Roseiconus lacunae: one gene and its partners. The protein of the gene in region 3 binds, or shares a complex with, the protein of the main gene of each other region. Links are inferred from orthologs where the notes say so. Each region holds a gene or a part of one and is shown on either strand. Other genes may lie near its edges.

Region 1 (5,980 bases), on a different replicon or contig from region 3:
AAAGTCAGCCAACCGCCGGTCACGTCCTGACGCTCGGCAGCGCTGTCAAGACGAGTCTTAAGACATCCCGGACGCTAAAACCGTGGTCAATGCCCGGAAATTGGTTCAGCCCAATTGGCGTCGTCCACGTTCACCGTATAGGAACCGTGGCTTAGGCCAATCGTCTGATCGGCAAGTGAGAACCACGGTAGACGCGAATCGGCTGATCAGGCGCGAGAGAGTCCTGGGGTGTCATGTCGCGTTTCGGTTTCGAACTTGGTCACTAAAATGCGACGATTTCGCTTTAAGCGGCCTCACCTTCGCTAATCTCGCCGTCCTCACTGACATCTTCGAATCGGATCGACACCCGTTTACTGACTCCGGATTCTTGCATCGTGACACCATACAAGGTGGTCGCGGCTGTCATCGTTTTCTTACTGTGTGTGACGATGACAAATTTGCTGTGATCGAGGAACTCATTGAGCACCATGACAAATCGGCCGATGTTGGCCTCGTCAAACGGCGCATCGACTTCGTCCAACACACAGAACGGACTTGGGCGATACTGAAAGATCGACATCAACAGCGCGACTGCCGTCAGCGCCTTCTCGCCACCGGACAGCAATGAGTTGCTGAAACTCGGCTTGCCGGGCGGCGTCGCGACGATCTCCACGCCGGCTTCGAGCGGATCATCGGACTCTTCGAGCACCAAATCTGCGTGTCCGCCACCGAACGATTTTCGGTAGAGCTTCTGGAAGTTCTGCCGAATCGCTTCGAGCGTGTCGAGGAACAACCGTCTGCTATCCGCATTGATTCGACCGATGATACGCTGCAACGAATCCTTCGCGGCCGCGAGATCCTCGTATTGACCGCTAAGGTGATCGTAGCGTTCTTGCAGACCTTCGAGTTCCGCGAGCGCTTCCATGTTGACGTTACTGGTGCGCTGCAGTTGCTCGCGTAGTCGATTGATTTCCTCGTCCATTTTGGCGCGGTTTTCAATCTCCGCCAGTTCCTCGGGCGGCTCGTCGTTTTCAAGATCGATCTGGTAATCCTCGGCAATCCGCTCTGACAACGTTCCGCGTTTCATTTTGGCAGCGTCACGCCGACTGGTGACCGCATGAACGCGTTCGTTGGTTTCGGCAGCGCTCTTGATCACCGCTTCACCGGCTTCTGCGATCGCACGATTGGATTGACGCAGTTGCTGCGCCTTTTCGGCGAGCGAGTGCAGTTCGATTTGCTGTTGATCGGTTTGCCGTTTGAGATCGGCAAGCTGAGTGACCGTTTCTTCGATCCGCTGCTTGAGTTCGGCTTGGCGGGCGTAGCCGGACTGTGCCGTCACACTTGCGTTTTCGACCGAAGCTTGACGCTCTTCTTGCTCACGGCGCTGCGATTCGATTTGTGCGGCGAGGGCTTCTTGCCGCTGCTCGGCGCGGGCAAGTTCGACCGACGCCGTCATGACCGCACTCGATGCAGACTGCAACGCCTGCTGCGTTTCGGACAACATTTCTTCTACTTCCGCCGCATCACTTTCAAGTCTTTCGATAACTTGACGCGATTCCTTGATCGACTCAGATAGCTCGGCCGCTTCCTGCTTAGCCCTATCGCGCTCCATTTCAGTGGACTGAAAATCGCTCGTCAACTGATCGTGTGCCGACTGCCGAGCCTGGTTCCGCTCGATCGCGTGACGCAAATCTGCTTCGGCCGCCGCCTTTTCGGTCTCTAAGTTTCGGTGGCTGATCTCCATCCGCCCCAATGTGTTGGAACACTCATCGACCAATGCCGCCAACTCACGAATCGCTTCGTCGTTTTCAGAAATTTCAAAAGTGAACTGTTCGATCTCTTCGGCGGCGGCGTTCATTTCGCTTCGTCGGCTAACCAACGCCGCGGTGGCACCAGCGGGACCGACGATCATACTGCCGTCGCCCATCAGCACTTCCCCGTGACGGGTCACGATCTGCTGATCGGGTCCGCAGAGTCGACGCACGCGGGTGGCCGTCTCCAGATCTTCGACCAACCATGTTGAACTCAGGAGATGCCCAATCAGTTTCGCACCTTCGCCTTCGCTTTCGATCACACGATCGGCGCGACCGATCACCCCCTGAAAACCGTCCAATTGAATTCGGTTTTCACGAGGGGGCTCGGGAAGATGATCCATCCGAATGATCCCGACGCGGCTATCGATTTCGATGTCACCGCTAACGATCGCATCGGAAAGTTGGCCGTCACGGGTGACAATGAATTGCGATCGCTCACGAAGTGCGGCGTCGATCATTGGAGCCTTATCAACGTCCACGTTGACCAGTGTCGCAACCATCCCAAGCACGCTATCGGCCAACGGATGGTCCGGGTCGGCGACGTGCTGCAATACCGCGCGCACGCCACCGGCGACGCCTTCGTGCCGTTTGACCAAATCTTCCAATACCAAGTAACGCTGCCGAACACCTTCTAGCCGTGTCCTCAGCGTTGCCGTTTCTCCGCTGCGTTTGTCCAGCACATCGCGGTGCTGTTCTGTTTTCGTCTTTTGAACCTGCAACTCGGCATCGGAAGCTTTAATTTGCCCTTCAAGATCATCCAAGCGTTCCTGCGCGGCTTTCGATTCCGACTCTGCCTTGGCAAGCAATTGCTGTGAATCATCTAATCGTTTTTGCAGGCTCTGTAGTTGCCGATCCGACTCGGACAATTGCGTTTCCGATCGCTGGATGCGAACCTCCATTTCGGACACACGGCGGATCGCATCGAGGTGCTGCTTGGAGATCGCCTCGCGTCGCTGCAGGATCTCATCCGTCTCTGCTTGGACTTGGTTCCGCTTTGCTTCCAGTTCTTCGTTGCGGACCCGAATCTCTTTCAGTTCGGTCGCACCACGGGCGTGATCGGCGACGGCTTGCTCAAGATCCTCGTCTGCCTTTCGAGCTTGGCGTTGAAGCGTGCGACTACGACGCAAAGCATCGGCGATCGACATTCGTACTTCGCCGACCGATCCATCGTCCGCGTCTTTCCGGCCGGTCAACGTTGCCGCCTGGGCAAGCAACTCGTGCCGCTGCTGCTCTAGTTCACGCGCCTGATCGGCGATCGTTTGAAGCTCTAAATCGGCGGCTTGTCGTTTCGCGTTGATCTCTTCCCGTTCACTTTCCAGTTCACGGAGACGCTTGTTCGACTCAGCAAGTTCGGTCTCACAGGCCTCAAGTTCTTCGTTCAAATTCGCCCAGTCATTCCAGGCGATCACGGTCCGCAATTCCTTCAAACGCTCCGTGGCTTGTCGATAGCGTTCCGCCTTAGCGGCTTGACTGCGAACACTACGCAATCGTGTTCCCACCTCTTCGACGATATCACTCAGCCGCGTCAGATTGGTTTGAACACGAGCAAGTCGACGTTCCGCTTCGAGCTTCTTCGCCTTGAAACGGCTGATCCCAGCAGCTTCTTCAAAGATGGCTCGGCGGTCTTTCGCGTTCGCCTGCAACATCCGATCGACCTTGCCCTGTTCGATCAAACTGTAGGCATCGATCCCGATTCCGGTACCGCGAATCAAATCGCGTACATCTTTCAAGCGAACGGATTCACCGTTAATCAAGAACTCGCTTTCGCCGCTTCGATAAACCCGACGTGTGACGTGAACTTCGGGGGCGTCGATGGGCAGGTTGCCCTGCGAATTGTCGAACACAATCGTCGCTTCGGCGGCACCGGCTGGCGGTCGCGTCTGCGACCCTTTGAAGATGACATCTGACATCTCCTTCCCGCGTAGACCTTTCGGACTTTGCGAACCCAGCACCCATTTCATCGCGTCAACGATGTTCGACTTTCCACTACCGTTGGGACCAACGACGACGGTAATCCCATCGGGAAAATCGAAACGCGTCCGATCCGCAAAGCTTTTAAAGCCGGCCAGTTCGAGAGCTTTCAGCATGCGAGGGATCGGAACAACGAACGAGGGGGAGTGTCAATATGCCGACACGGATGGTTGAACAATCAGAGCGTCGGTGCAGCGTCTCGCCCCACTTTTCGGGATCGGCTTATCAGCCGACGGGCTCTGGCACCCATAATCGCACTGGCCCCGATGATCGCACGGATTCCGCTCTTGCACGGAAAACGTGGCTGACGCAAATCGCCTGATCTCAAATTAAAAACGAAACACCGCACAAGGCGCAAGCTGTTTGAACTCAGTTTCACGCAGTTTCGGCAGACCTCTAGCCTAAATGAAACGCCTGCCAGCGGGTAGCTGCTTTTATTGTCAAACAGCGGGTTCTGCGGGCCCTGGGGAATTCCCCAGGCTCGATTCTGGGCCGTCAAGACAGCGTCTCGGCTTGCGACCGAAACGACTTTTCCGGTAATTCAGGTTATTCCGATTTTACCGGCCTGTCATGCACGAACTTCAAAACAACCGCTTCCCCCAAACGAAGTCCGAGCCGTCCCCGGAACACGGGGCTTGTCCGCCCTGCTCTCCGGCGACTGGTCGTGATGGCGGCTGCGCTTCGAATCAGGACCGCTATTGGCGCCCAAGTGACTGGCCAGAAAACAGCCCCACAAGAGACGGGATCGGATTGGAGATGCGAGATTCGCTGTCTCATCACTGGGATCAATCGATCCCATTCCCGTCGAGCCCCACCCCGCTACCGGCGCTCTCGACGCTGTTGACCCTACTCGCCTGTATCGCAATTGCCGCGACACTTGTATTTGCGCCGCGGCTATCGGCGGCACCGCAAGAGCCAAGCAAGACCAACAACACCGAGGACGAACAACCAGCCGCCCACCCCGCGGCCTCGTTGGACGTCAAAGAAACGATCTCTGAAATACGGCGTCTGCGGCAAGCGAAGGAATTTGCCTCCGCGGCTAACTTACTGCGAAAACTTGACGGCTTCGTCACCGAGCATCATCCAGGGATCATCCAGCTCGCCGCTGACTACGTTCTGCTCGCTCGTGGCGGACAAGGCGACCTCGACCAACAGGACATCGACGAACTCTTCGCCGCGGCATACGACTGGCTATACCGGGACGATGCGCCACCGATCGAACTGCGACAGCGCATCGTACTCGCGACTGCAATCGCGACTCACGACGCGGCCGGTGGACAAATAAAGCTCGCAGCCGACAAGCTGTTGGAAATTTGCGAGCACTTCCTCTCTGCCGCCGCAGATTCACGCGAAACGATCACACCAGAAATTCTTCTGCCGGCACAGTCGTTAGCGATGCGAACCGCCTGGAGTGCGATGTCATCCGGACTGGCCGAAGACGCCGAACGGTTGTACCAAACACTGCTCGAAACCCACGCTGATGAACGCATCGACGAAACGCTAAAACTCTCCCCCTCACACCTCGCGTTATGCCGACTTGGTCTCGGCTGGTCCATCGCCCTCCAGCCGTCTCGGAACACCGATGCCGCAGAAAAGCTGACGCAGTTTCTTGATCAACACGATGACCACACGGACGCACCGAAAGCCTCTGCGTTGCGAGTCCGGTGCTTAATTGATCAAGCCAACACCGAGCAGGCGGTCGACGAACAACGCCGTTCATCCATCGAATGGCACTTTCAGCGCTATCCCGATTCAGATGAAGCTCCAACGCTCGCACTCGAGATACTAAGATCGAGTGACGCGATTGAGCTACCGCTGAAGGAATGGCTGATCGCGAACATCGATTCAACTAACTGGCCAAACGAATTGCGATCGCGCGTCATTGTCTCGTTTGGAAACGAACTCCCCCCTGCCGACTTTGATCAGTTGGTCACTCGGTTGACGTCACTTGATCGCGGCGGATCTTGGACAGCCCAAACGCTGGAAGAGTGCGATCGGAACGACCAGTCGGCAATTTCCGAACTGATCGCCGCGGCAGTGATCGGCGGACGCATCGACGAAGCAACCGAACGATCGGTTGAGGCGGCCGCACGATGGGCAGGCCGGACCGAGCGATGGTCGATGCTACAATTGGCGGCCGAAGAAGTCGACTTAGACACCGATCCTGAGAAACGCACGATTCATGTCGACCGCTTATTCGCCGAAGCGATCTTTCG
Region 2 (4,735 bases), on a different replicon or contig from region 3:
GGCCGAAGCCTTCAATGTCACCTACGCCCCTTGGGACACGTTTTTAGATCAAGTCGTTCAGGCTGATCTGATCGTCGGCACGACGGCCGCTCCCGAACCAATTTTGACACGTCAACAATTTGAATCTTTGCGTTCTCGCCGGAAGGACCGAGTCTTACTAGCGCTTGACTTAGCGGTCCCTCGAGACTTCGATGCCGGTCTGGATGATTTTCCCAATCTTTACCTCTATCAAATCGATGACTTGCAGGCCGCCTGTCAGCGAAACCGCCACGAGAGGGAAAAGGAATGGCCCAAGGCACAACGGATCATTACCGAGGAAACCAAGCGGTTACTCGCCGATCTGAACCATCGCGCCACCGGCCCAGTGATCAAACGGCTTCGCGAACAAGCTCAACAAATCAAGCGGGACGAACTCAGCCGGCTACTGCCCAAATTGGAATCACTCGGTGGTGAGCCGGCGATCAACGGTGAGATCGAAAAAAGCCTGGACCGGATCATCAACAAGCTGCTGCACCCACCGCTAGCGTCACTCAAAGAGGACGCCGCCGAAGGCCATCAAAAAGGGCTCGTCAAAGCCCTTCGCGAACTATTCCGTCTTGACTGACTGATCGTTCGCACGGAGTGACCGGTCAGTCCCAATCCTCTTCGTCCTCGTCTTCTTCCCAGTCATCGTCGTCGTCATCCCAGTCATCGTCATCTTCGTCGTCGAAGTCTTCTGAGAAATCGTCGTCCTCGTCGTCGACTTCTTCCCAGTCATCATCTTCCTCGTCGTCTTCGTCGTCGAGATCTTCTTCGTCATCGTCGTCGTCGTCGTCATCAAGATCGTCGTCGACTTCGTCCCAGTCATCTTCATCATCGTCGTCGTCGTCATCGTAGTCGGGCTCACCCTCGTACAATTCGTCTTCTTCATCCTCGATGACGGCCCATGGATGAGCGACCAAACTTGATTGTGCAACGGTTTGTTCAAGCTGGCCTGAAACGAAGGGGCCATGCATGGGCTCAATCCCCCACCAAAAGTCGGCGGAGATCGGATCGTTAGTTTTGGTTCCAGACGCGGTGCTGGCTCCAGACGAGGCAACAAGGCTCACGACTGACTCCTTCTTGATGTCGATATTACTAGAGGTCGAAATTTGAAGTCGATGATTTGGGGTCCGATTCAGCCGGGGTCTCTGTAAGAGGATCCCAGTCGATCGGTGGTAGTGCGTCGGTGGATGGAAGCCCGAAGACTTCCAGAAAGTATTTCGTTGTATCGTATAGATACGGTCGACCGAGTTCTTCGCTCCGTCCAGAAATTCGAATTAAATCGCGTTCCATTAATTGCCGCAACAACTCGCCGCACGCGACCCCGCGAATCGCTTCCACGTCGGCGCGTGAAACCGGTCCTCGATAGGCAACCACTGCCAGCGTCTCCATCATCGGCGATGATAACCGAATTGCTGAAGGCAAATGTTCAAGTCGGCCGAGCCAGGGAGCATAAGCTGCCCGGGACAACAACCGATAACCGCCGGCGACCTGTTCGATTCTGACCGCTCTGCCCAGTTCGTCGTAAAGTTGATTCAATTGGCGGACAAGTGTACGAGCCTCCGTACCGTCCGCCAAGTGAGCCATTTGTGCCAGTTTTCGGGTCGTCAGTGGTGATTTCGCCAGTAATAACACCGCTTCCAGACGCATCCGCCGATCAAGCGGATCCTCGTCTTCGGCCGGCTGGCCGCTGGAAGCGATCGCGTTCCGGTCAGCATCAACATTCGAGCCGATCTCCGTTTGGACGACACTGTAAGGACGCCGACAACGGGTGTAGGGTGGTTGCAACCGCGATAACGGATGTCCCCGGCGATCTTCGCCCAACCGTTGTAAGGCGTTTCGGTACGACTGAAAGTGCTGCATCGCGTAGACTGAAGGACGCTTCGAAACGTGTTGGAATGCCAACGGGTTGGTTCGCCGGACCGACTTTTGGTGTGATCTTAACGTTTTGACGGCGTTTGCCGGGGGTGGCAACGCCTGGTTTTTCTTGATCTTTGCTTCAATTGCCTCTTTGTTTCGATCGCCACCGTGTCCACATCGGTTTCTTCATCAACGAGTCCACCGACTACCCGTCGCTTCCGCCACTCGCGGGGCGTGATGATCAGCGTGTCTTCGATCATGACCGTGATCTTGGTCGGCGGGTTTGTCTTGTTCAAAGGAAACGTAAGCGGCTACGAATTCGCACCCAGCCATTTTCAAACTCGTGAGTTTTCCTTTTACGAGATTCCATATTTAGAGATCCAAATTTCGCCGATCCGTCGCTCGGTGGTCAACGATAAGCTAGCCCGCCAATTGCGGACTCAATCGCTCGTCACCATTCCTCGCGGCCGAAAACCCAACACTTGGCACCTCGTTTCCCTGCGAAGGGGGCCCACGTTGACCCCAGCTCTGGCATCGCTCCTGGTCGATTCGATGCGGATCGGTGGTTTGTCCGGCAACCTCTACTGGGTCTCTTGGATTTCCGATCATCCCAATCGGGCCGCCGTGCTTTGGCCCACCGTTCAACAACTCGCCGAAAGAGAGTTGTACGTGCTCATTCCCGAACTCCTCGAATTAGCTCGTAGCTTTCCCGGCGATGATGACGCCGCTTCATTTCAAACCGCCGCCGATGAATTACTGGTCGGGCAATATGTTTCTCTGATCGCCGACCTGCGATTGGCTGATCGAGCCCCCCTCGCCGAGGAACTACTCCGCGAAGCACTCCAAGACTATCCCGACGCCGAAAGACTGCGGCAGATCAACATGCAGTCAGCAAAGTCAGACGTGGCCGCGGAAGAAAAGACTTCGCCTAACAAAATACCGCCTTCTGGGTCATGATCTATCTCGATAATAACGCCACCACTGCGGTCGATCCTGCCGTGATCGAGACGGTGGTCGAGGAAATGCGCCGCGGACCGAGCAATGCTTCCAGTCTGCACCGACTCGGGCGTGCTGCCGCCGAACGAATCGATCAAGCCATGGTCGCGATCGGCCATGCACTCGGCGCCGAGGTGAATGTTCCCGGTGGGCCCCGGTTGATCATGACCAGTGGCGGTACCGAATCAAACAACCTTGCCCTCGGTGGACTCGGCCAACCCGATTCCCCCTTGATCGTCAGCGCCATCGAACACGCCAGTGTTTTGCAGTTCGCCGAGCAGCAACAAAAGTTGGGGCGGCAAGTCGCGGTGATCAACGTCCGTGACAATGGAGTCGTCGACCTCGATCACTTTGACGAATTACTCGATCGCTACGATTCGCCGATCGTATCGGTGATGTCAGCCAACAATGAAACCGGGGTGATTCAACCGATCGAAGCGATCGCCCGGCGGTGCCGACACCAGACTGCATCATTGCACGTCGATGCGACTCAGTCGATCGGCAAAGTCAAAGTGTCCATCGCCGAACTCGGCGCCGACGCGGTGACGGTGACGTCGCATAAATTTCATGGCCCCGCTGGTGTTGGGGCGCTCTTGCTCGCACCAGGAATCAAGCTTCGGCCGGGACTTTTCGGCGGCGAACAACAATTGCTATCCCGCCCCGGCACCGAACCGGTGGCGCTGATCCTGGGGATGGCCAAGGCGATTCAAATTGCCGTGGAAAACCTGTCAGTGAATCGTCAGCTTATGGTCAGCCTTCGCGATCGACTGGAATCGAATCTGACGGCCGGGGTCGCCGGGGTCCTAGTCCACGGCTGTAGCGTAAATCGTTTACCTAACACGACTTGCATTTCAGCAAAGGGGATCGACCGGCAATCGATTTTGATGGCGCTCGACATGGCCGGAGTCGCTTGCAGCAGCGGATCGGCCTGTAGCAGCGGAAGCAGCCCACCGAGCCACGTTTTGACTGCGATGGGATGCCCCGAATGGGCGATATCGAGCGCCGTTCGGTTTGGTGTCAGCCGGTTCTCCACGGAACAAGAAATCGACGATGCTTCCGAACGTATCTGCCGTATTTACAACAAGTTAAGATCGTAAGAGATTGTTGAAAACTACGTGGAAAAGTCACTTGCAAATCCATCGATAGGGCTAGAATAGGGCGTCCTTTGGGGTGTCGGTGATTGTCAGCCGGCACCGCTCACACCAACGAAGATCCGCGTTCGGTTGTCGGAGATCTGCCCGACCGCCTTCCGCTCGCTGATCCTGTGTGCCCCATTTCCGTGTGACTTCGTGAATTCACCCGTCAGACTTCCGATCGATACCTTTCCCATCGAACGGCCGTTGCTCCGTCAACGTCCGCGGGATAGCAAATTGTCGGTCGATGCCGCTGGCGCTACGCTTCCGGTCTTTGTCGCCGGGGAAGAAAACAGGCTCGCCGCGTTTGTTTGTCAGTCGGAAGTTTCCGTTTGGTCAGCCGGGCCGATGCTATTGATCGGTCCCGAGGGAGCCGGCAAGACGACGCTCGCACTTCATCTCGCCGCCCGTGGTGCCGCCGAAGCGGCTCGTGCCGACGATCCCACCGCTGTTAAATTTGTCTCCGCTGTTGATTTTGCCCGAGACTATGCCGAAGCGGTTGCCGCCGATGATCTTCCGCCCCTTCGTGATGCCCTCGACCGGGCAAACGTTCTGGTCATCGATGACCTGCACCAAATAGCTGGTAAAACGGCCGCCCAAGACGAACTGACGATTCGGATTGATCAGCGGATCGAGAACGGGTTGCCGACGATTTTGACCAGCCGTCGTCTCCCAACGGAAACACGCTCGATCCGCCCACAACTGGCTTCCCGATCGGTGCTCGG
Region 3 (4,707 bases):
AGCGTGTAGGAACGATTCGGATCCTGATGAATCACCGAACCGTTGATAGACTCGCACGAGACGTTGTGCGGTCGCCTCGATCGAATACGCGTGCCCGATCTGATCGTGATTGCGTTCTAGCTGCTGGTCGGCAAATGGTGTTGAGATCGAACGCCCCAGCACCGGGTTTGCCGCCCGGATTTCGTCTTCGAAGCCTTTGTCTGCGTCCATTCGTCGTAAGACTTCGATTTGCCGTTTGGGTATTAATCGCGCGAAATCAATGTGGTGAGTAGCGATTGCGCGATCTGATTCCGACGTCGATGCCCCGACAAACTGATCACCAAACCGGTCACGAATCGGTTTCCAGGCGTTTCGATAGGCTTCGCCCGATTCTTGAAGACACTCGGTGACCCATGCGGCCGATCCGGGAATCTCCACTGCGTCATAGAGACGATCAAGATCCACGCCCGCACGTTGAAAATCATCGGTTACGTGAGACAGCCGCCGCGCGACCACCCCACGTCTTGCCAACCACGGTTCCAAGAAAGCCATGCCAAATCCTTCTGCCGCACTGGTCGACAAGACAAAGGAGCAGGCCGCCAAGTTGTCGACAAATGAAACACCGGGAATGATGCCCGCATCAAATACCGCCCGTGGTGCGAAGCGATCGGCGACCGCTTTCCATCGCTCGTAAGATGCGAGTTCAATCGGCGTCGTCGGTGGCAGAGTTAGCCCGGAATGCAAACCTTCCGGCATTAGACGTGAAAGCAGCAAGAACTCGCCTACGTTTTTTCGGCGGATACCGCGTACCGGATAAACACACCACGTCGCTTCACTGGGAAGAGCGGCGGCCGATAGAAGCTTCTTCCTTGCCTCTTCACGCCCCATCATCGAATGAATATCCAACGCAACCCCGTTAGGTAAGACATCGATCGAGTTGGCTTCCACACCAATTTGTGAAAGCAAGGTCGCGTCGCCGGAGGTTAACGTGGCATAACGGATCGAGGCCGCAACGGGGAACAGGAATCGGTTGACACTCGCCGGTCCGGGCAACTCGTGTTCGTTCGTTTTGCCTGCTGGGTTCGCATAGCCAGCGTCCATCGCCGCTTGAATCAACCTGCCATAGTTTTCCGGACGAAAATCTTCGGCGAAGTCGTGGATCTGAAGTACCTGTCGGTAACCAAATCGGTTTGCCAGAACACCGATGGCGATCGGAATGGCGACATTTTTCCCTAACGAATGGTTATGCCAATGAAGGACCGATCGATCGGGGACCCAGCCGATGCCGCTGAGCGATGCATGAATCAATTTGGCGAGTTCCAATCCGCGCGACAGTAAGTCGCTTTCAAGAGTCCCCCCGGCCTGCGTTTGCATGACACTGTCATAATCGAGTCCTTCGATGCGACGAACATCCGCGTGCGTCTCGGTCGACGCCGATAGCCCTTCGTTTCGGCCACCGGATAACAAGCAAATGTTGGCCGTGCCGTGCCGAACGAGTGCCGCAACCTGGTTTTCGACGACCTGAGTTACCCCGCCGCGTCGAAAGTGGCAATGGAGAAAAGCGACGTTGGGAATAGACACGAAATCCGTTCGATACGACAAAAAGGAAGCGAGCGGCGGAACGTCAACGTGGTTGGTTCGGCAAGTTAGTAGCGACCTTCCCGTTGCTACCGTAGTTATCGACTTCGTTGACCGACAGGTCCGAAGAATAATGATCCGTCTTGACGATCACAATGTCACCACCCTCGTCTTCTTCTACCGCGGCGCCGTGGTGGCGTGTCAATTCCAACGTCGCGAGGAACCAACCAATGACGGCCGACTTGTGTAGCCCCATGTCAACCAGGTCCATCAACGGCACCCGCGGATTCGATGAAAGGTGCTGGTGAATACGCTTCATGTAAACGTGGATCGGCGTATCATCGTAAATCACTTCGGTCGGCGGCGGGCCGGCGGATTCGCGCATGATCCGTCCGAAGGCGCTGACCAAATCCCAAATCTCCAAATCGGCAATCGGTTGATCGCCTGGATCGATGCGACGCTTGGGCAAATCATCGGAAAGACGGGGGTAGCGCATTTGCCAACGATGGGCCATTTCGTCGAGTACCGACGCCGCATCGCGGATCTCCTTGTACTGTAGAAGACGTTCGACCAATTCGGACTGCGGGTCGTCGAGCTGCTCGGTCTGTGGCTCCTCCTCTTCGACCGTCTTCGGAAGCACCATCTGACTTTTCAGCTCGACGAGTGTGCTGGCCAGGTCCAAAAAATCGCCGATGTCGGTCAGATCGAGCTCTTGCAGTAGCTCAAGGTACTCGCCGTATTGATCGATCACCTTGGCAAGCGATAACTCGGACAGACTTACTTCCTGCCGTCGCGCCAAATAAAGCAACAGGTCCATCGGCCCGTTGTATGTCGCCAATTGAACTCGAAAGGTCATGCAAGGCCGATGGCAAGGAGTCGAACGATCGCGGGCGTGTTTCAACGATCTGTAAAATACTGGGTAGCCGCATGGTGTTGGCTACGGTTTCCGTTCAGCGACAGAGTTTACGGACCGAGCTCACGCCCTCGGCTGATCGGCTGCGCGTTTGGTCTCAACAGTGAACCAACGCCATGTGGGAACCATGAGATCTGATTTTAGTTCATCACCCACGAGGCATTATACGCTAACGGGGCGCGACCGTCTCCAATTGCGAGCGAGGCCGCCCTAGACAGCCAGTTGGACGACGTCCTTCGGCCCCGGCCCCCCGTTCGCCTCGATCGCTTGCCTCTCCAAATCCTCGTCAACGAGGTTGTAGAAAACGTCGCGCTGACGAGGCTGGAAGCCCAACTCTTCGATCGCTTCGCGGATCTGAAGTAGCGACAGAAAGTGCACCGTGCCCGCCTCGGCGACCACGTTTTCTTCCAGCATCAAACTCCCCATGTCGTTAGCACCGTAGAGCATGGCGAGTTGTCCCATTTTCAAGCCCTGTGTCACCCAGCTGCTTTGGATATTGGGGACGTTATCAAGAAACAATCGCGAGACGGCTTGTGTTTTCAGATACTCAAACGACCCTGCCGCAGGGATATCACTCAAATCAGTGTTTTCGGGCTGGAAGGTCCAACAAATGAACGCCGTAAATCCAGCCGTCTCGTCTTGAAGGTCTCGCACCCGTTGCAAGTGTTCGACACGTTCGGCCAGCGTTTCAACGTGTCCAAACATCATCGTCGCGGTGCTGATGCCACCGAGCTTGTGCCAGACGCGCATCACGTTCAGCCAATCGTCGCTCATCACTTTGCCGCGGGTCAGTTCGTGGCGAACGCGATCGACCAGGATTTCGGCGCCCCCACCGGGAATACTTCCCAACCCTGCCTCTTTAAGCCGGGCGAGTACCTCCTCAATCGGGAGTTTGTTGACTTTCGTAAAGTGGTGCAGCTCTGGGGGGCTAAAACCGTGAATGTTGACCATCGGAAAGCGAGACTTGATGTCCCGCAACATCTCTTCGTACCAGTCCAACTTGTACTTGGGATGCAAACCACCTTGGAGCAAGATCTGATTGCCACCGACGGCAACGGTCTCCTCGATTTTCTTGAACAGCTCTTCGCGAGGCAGAACGTAGCCTTCATCGCTTTTTGGACCACGGTAGAACGCACAAAAATTGCAAACGGCGGTGCAGACGTTGGTGTAGTTGATGTTCCGATCGACGTTGTACGTTCGGTACGGTTCGGGATGCATTCGCCGCGAGACCTGATCGGCAGCCGAGCCGATCGCCGCTAAATCACGACTTTCGAGCAATTGGTGGGCTTCCTCACCGCTAATGCGTTCTCCGGCAACAGCCTTTTCCAAAATGTCCGTGATCATCACTGCACTCAATCGTTGGTTCAAACAAGTTTGACGCTGAGGCAGACTTGCGTCCGCCCCAGTATGATTTTCCAGCCGTTGTGCTCGCCAGGGCGCGAGAAATCGCGTCTGGCAACAGTGTCGACTGGAAAACAAAGGTAAGGCGAAAGACTAGCCGACTGTGCGGCCGTCACTGATCAGTCCCAGTTCTTCGCAGCCCTGACGAAAGCTGGCCAGACCGGCGCGTTCTTTCGGCCCCAAGGTAAAGTGTAAGTTCTCTGCAAAATATCGATATAGGTCTTCGGTTGTCAGGCCGTGCGATGCGGCGTACTGCCGCGCAATCGTCTCCGACGCCTCCAGGCCTCGATCCCGACAGGATTCCAAAATCGGGACGAGGTAATTGACGTCCACCCCCGGTCGCGCAATCCACATCGCGAACACAAAGGGAAGCTCGGTGTGTCGGCACCATCGATCGCCAAGATCCCAGATTTCTTCGTACAATCCCGTCTCCGGGCGCATCGCGCGGTCACCAATGATCAACACCGCGTCGGCATCGGCAGCTTCGGGTGGCTGCTCGATCGGCAAGATCGTTGTCTGAGGTCGAATCTTGTGTAGTTGCCAAAGCAAAACTCGCACGAGCGCGGCGCTCGTGCGGCTCCCCTCGTCGAGCGCCAGGGTGCGAATTTCACTGACGGGTACCCGACTAACCAATCGTACGCTCCAAACGGGTCCGCGACACGCGATGACGGCGTCTGAAATGATTTGATAATGATCAGAAGTGGTGTGCCGCGCAAGTCCTCGAAAGTACTCGACCGAGGGGATCAACGCGACATCTAACTCTCCATGATCGAGCTGTTCGGCGAGCCTGCTGGGCAAATTCAGCGAGAGTGTATCGCCCTCCGGCAGTGCGTCGC

Evidence for each region.
Region 1: the proteins of FYC48_RS26180 (region 3) and smc are in contact, whole or in part, in a crystal structure (PDB 3ZGX), measured with the Bacillus subtilis proteins. The link is inferred for Roseiconus lacunae from one-to-one orthologs.
Region 2: FYC48_RS26180 (region 3) and scpB share a complex: the UniProt entries of both Bacillus subtilis proteins name them as parts of the cohesin-like complex. The link is inferred for Roseiconus lacunae from one-to-one orthologs.

The regions. Positions count from the first base shown.
Region 1 is NZ_VSZO01000015.1:166,388-172,367, reverse strand. The notes cover bases 84-4,252. They hold smc (chromosome segregation protein SMC), read right to left. Parts: upstream 3,881-4,252; coding sequence 284-3,880; downstream 84-283. Outside these bases: FYC48_RS20245 (response regulator), read left to right, coding at 1-30; FYC48_RS20235 (tetratricopeptide repeat protein), read left to right, coding at 4,521-5,980. UniProt on the Bacillus subtilis protein: Required for chromosome condensation and partitioning.
Region 2 is NZ_VSZO01000001.1:948,850-953,584, reverse strand. Bases 1-2,924 are described here. They hold scpB (SMC-Scp complex subunit ScpB), read right to left. Parts: upstream 1,885-2,924; coding sequence 1,117-1,884; downstream 1-1,116. Other genes in these bases: FYC48_RS03365 (cysteine desulfurase family protein), read left to right, coding at 2,835-2,924; FYC48_RS03370 (hypothetical protein), read left to right, coding at 2,119-2,838; FYC48_RS27580 (hypothetical protein), read right to left, coding at 630-1,088; hemA (glutamyl-tRNA reductase), read left to right, coding at 1-604. In the rest of the region: more of FYC48_RS03365, read left to right, coding at 2,925-3,974; FYC48_RS03360 (helix-turn-helix domain-containing protein), read left to right, coding at 4,167-4,735. UniProt on the Bacillus subtilis protein: Participates in chromosomal partition during cell division. May act via the formation of a condensin-like complex containing Smc and ScpA that pull DNA away from mid-cell into both cell halves.
Region 3 is NZ_VSZO01000079.1:143,784-148,490, reverse strand. Bases 509-3,404 are described here. They hold FYC48_RS26180 (segregation and condensation protein A), read right to left. Parts: upstream 2,414-3,404; coding sequence 1,604-2,413; downstream 509-1,603. Other genes in these bases: mqnC (cyclic dehypoxanthinyl futalosine synthase), read right to left, coding at 2,681-3,404; FYC48_RS26185 (glycosyltransferase family protein), read right to left, coding at 509-1,560. Outside these bases: more of FYC48_RS26185, read right to left, coding at 1-508; more of mqnC, read right to left, coding at 3,405-3,838; FYC48_RS26170 (menaquinone biosynthetic enzyme MqnA/MqnD family protein), read right to left, coding at 3,965-4,707. UniProt on the Bacillus subtilis protein: Participates in chromosomal partition during cell division. May act via the formation of a condensin-like complex containing Smc and ScpB that pull DNA away from mid-cell into both cell halves.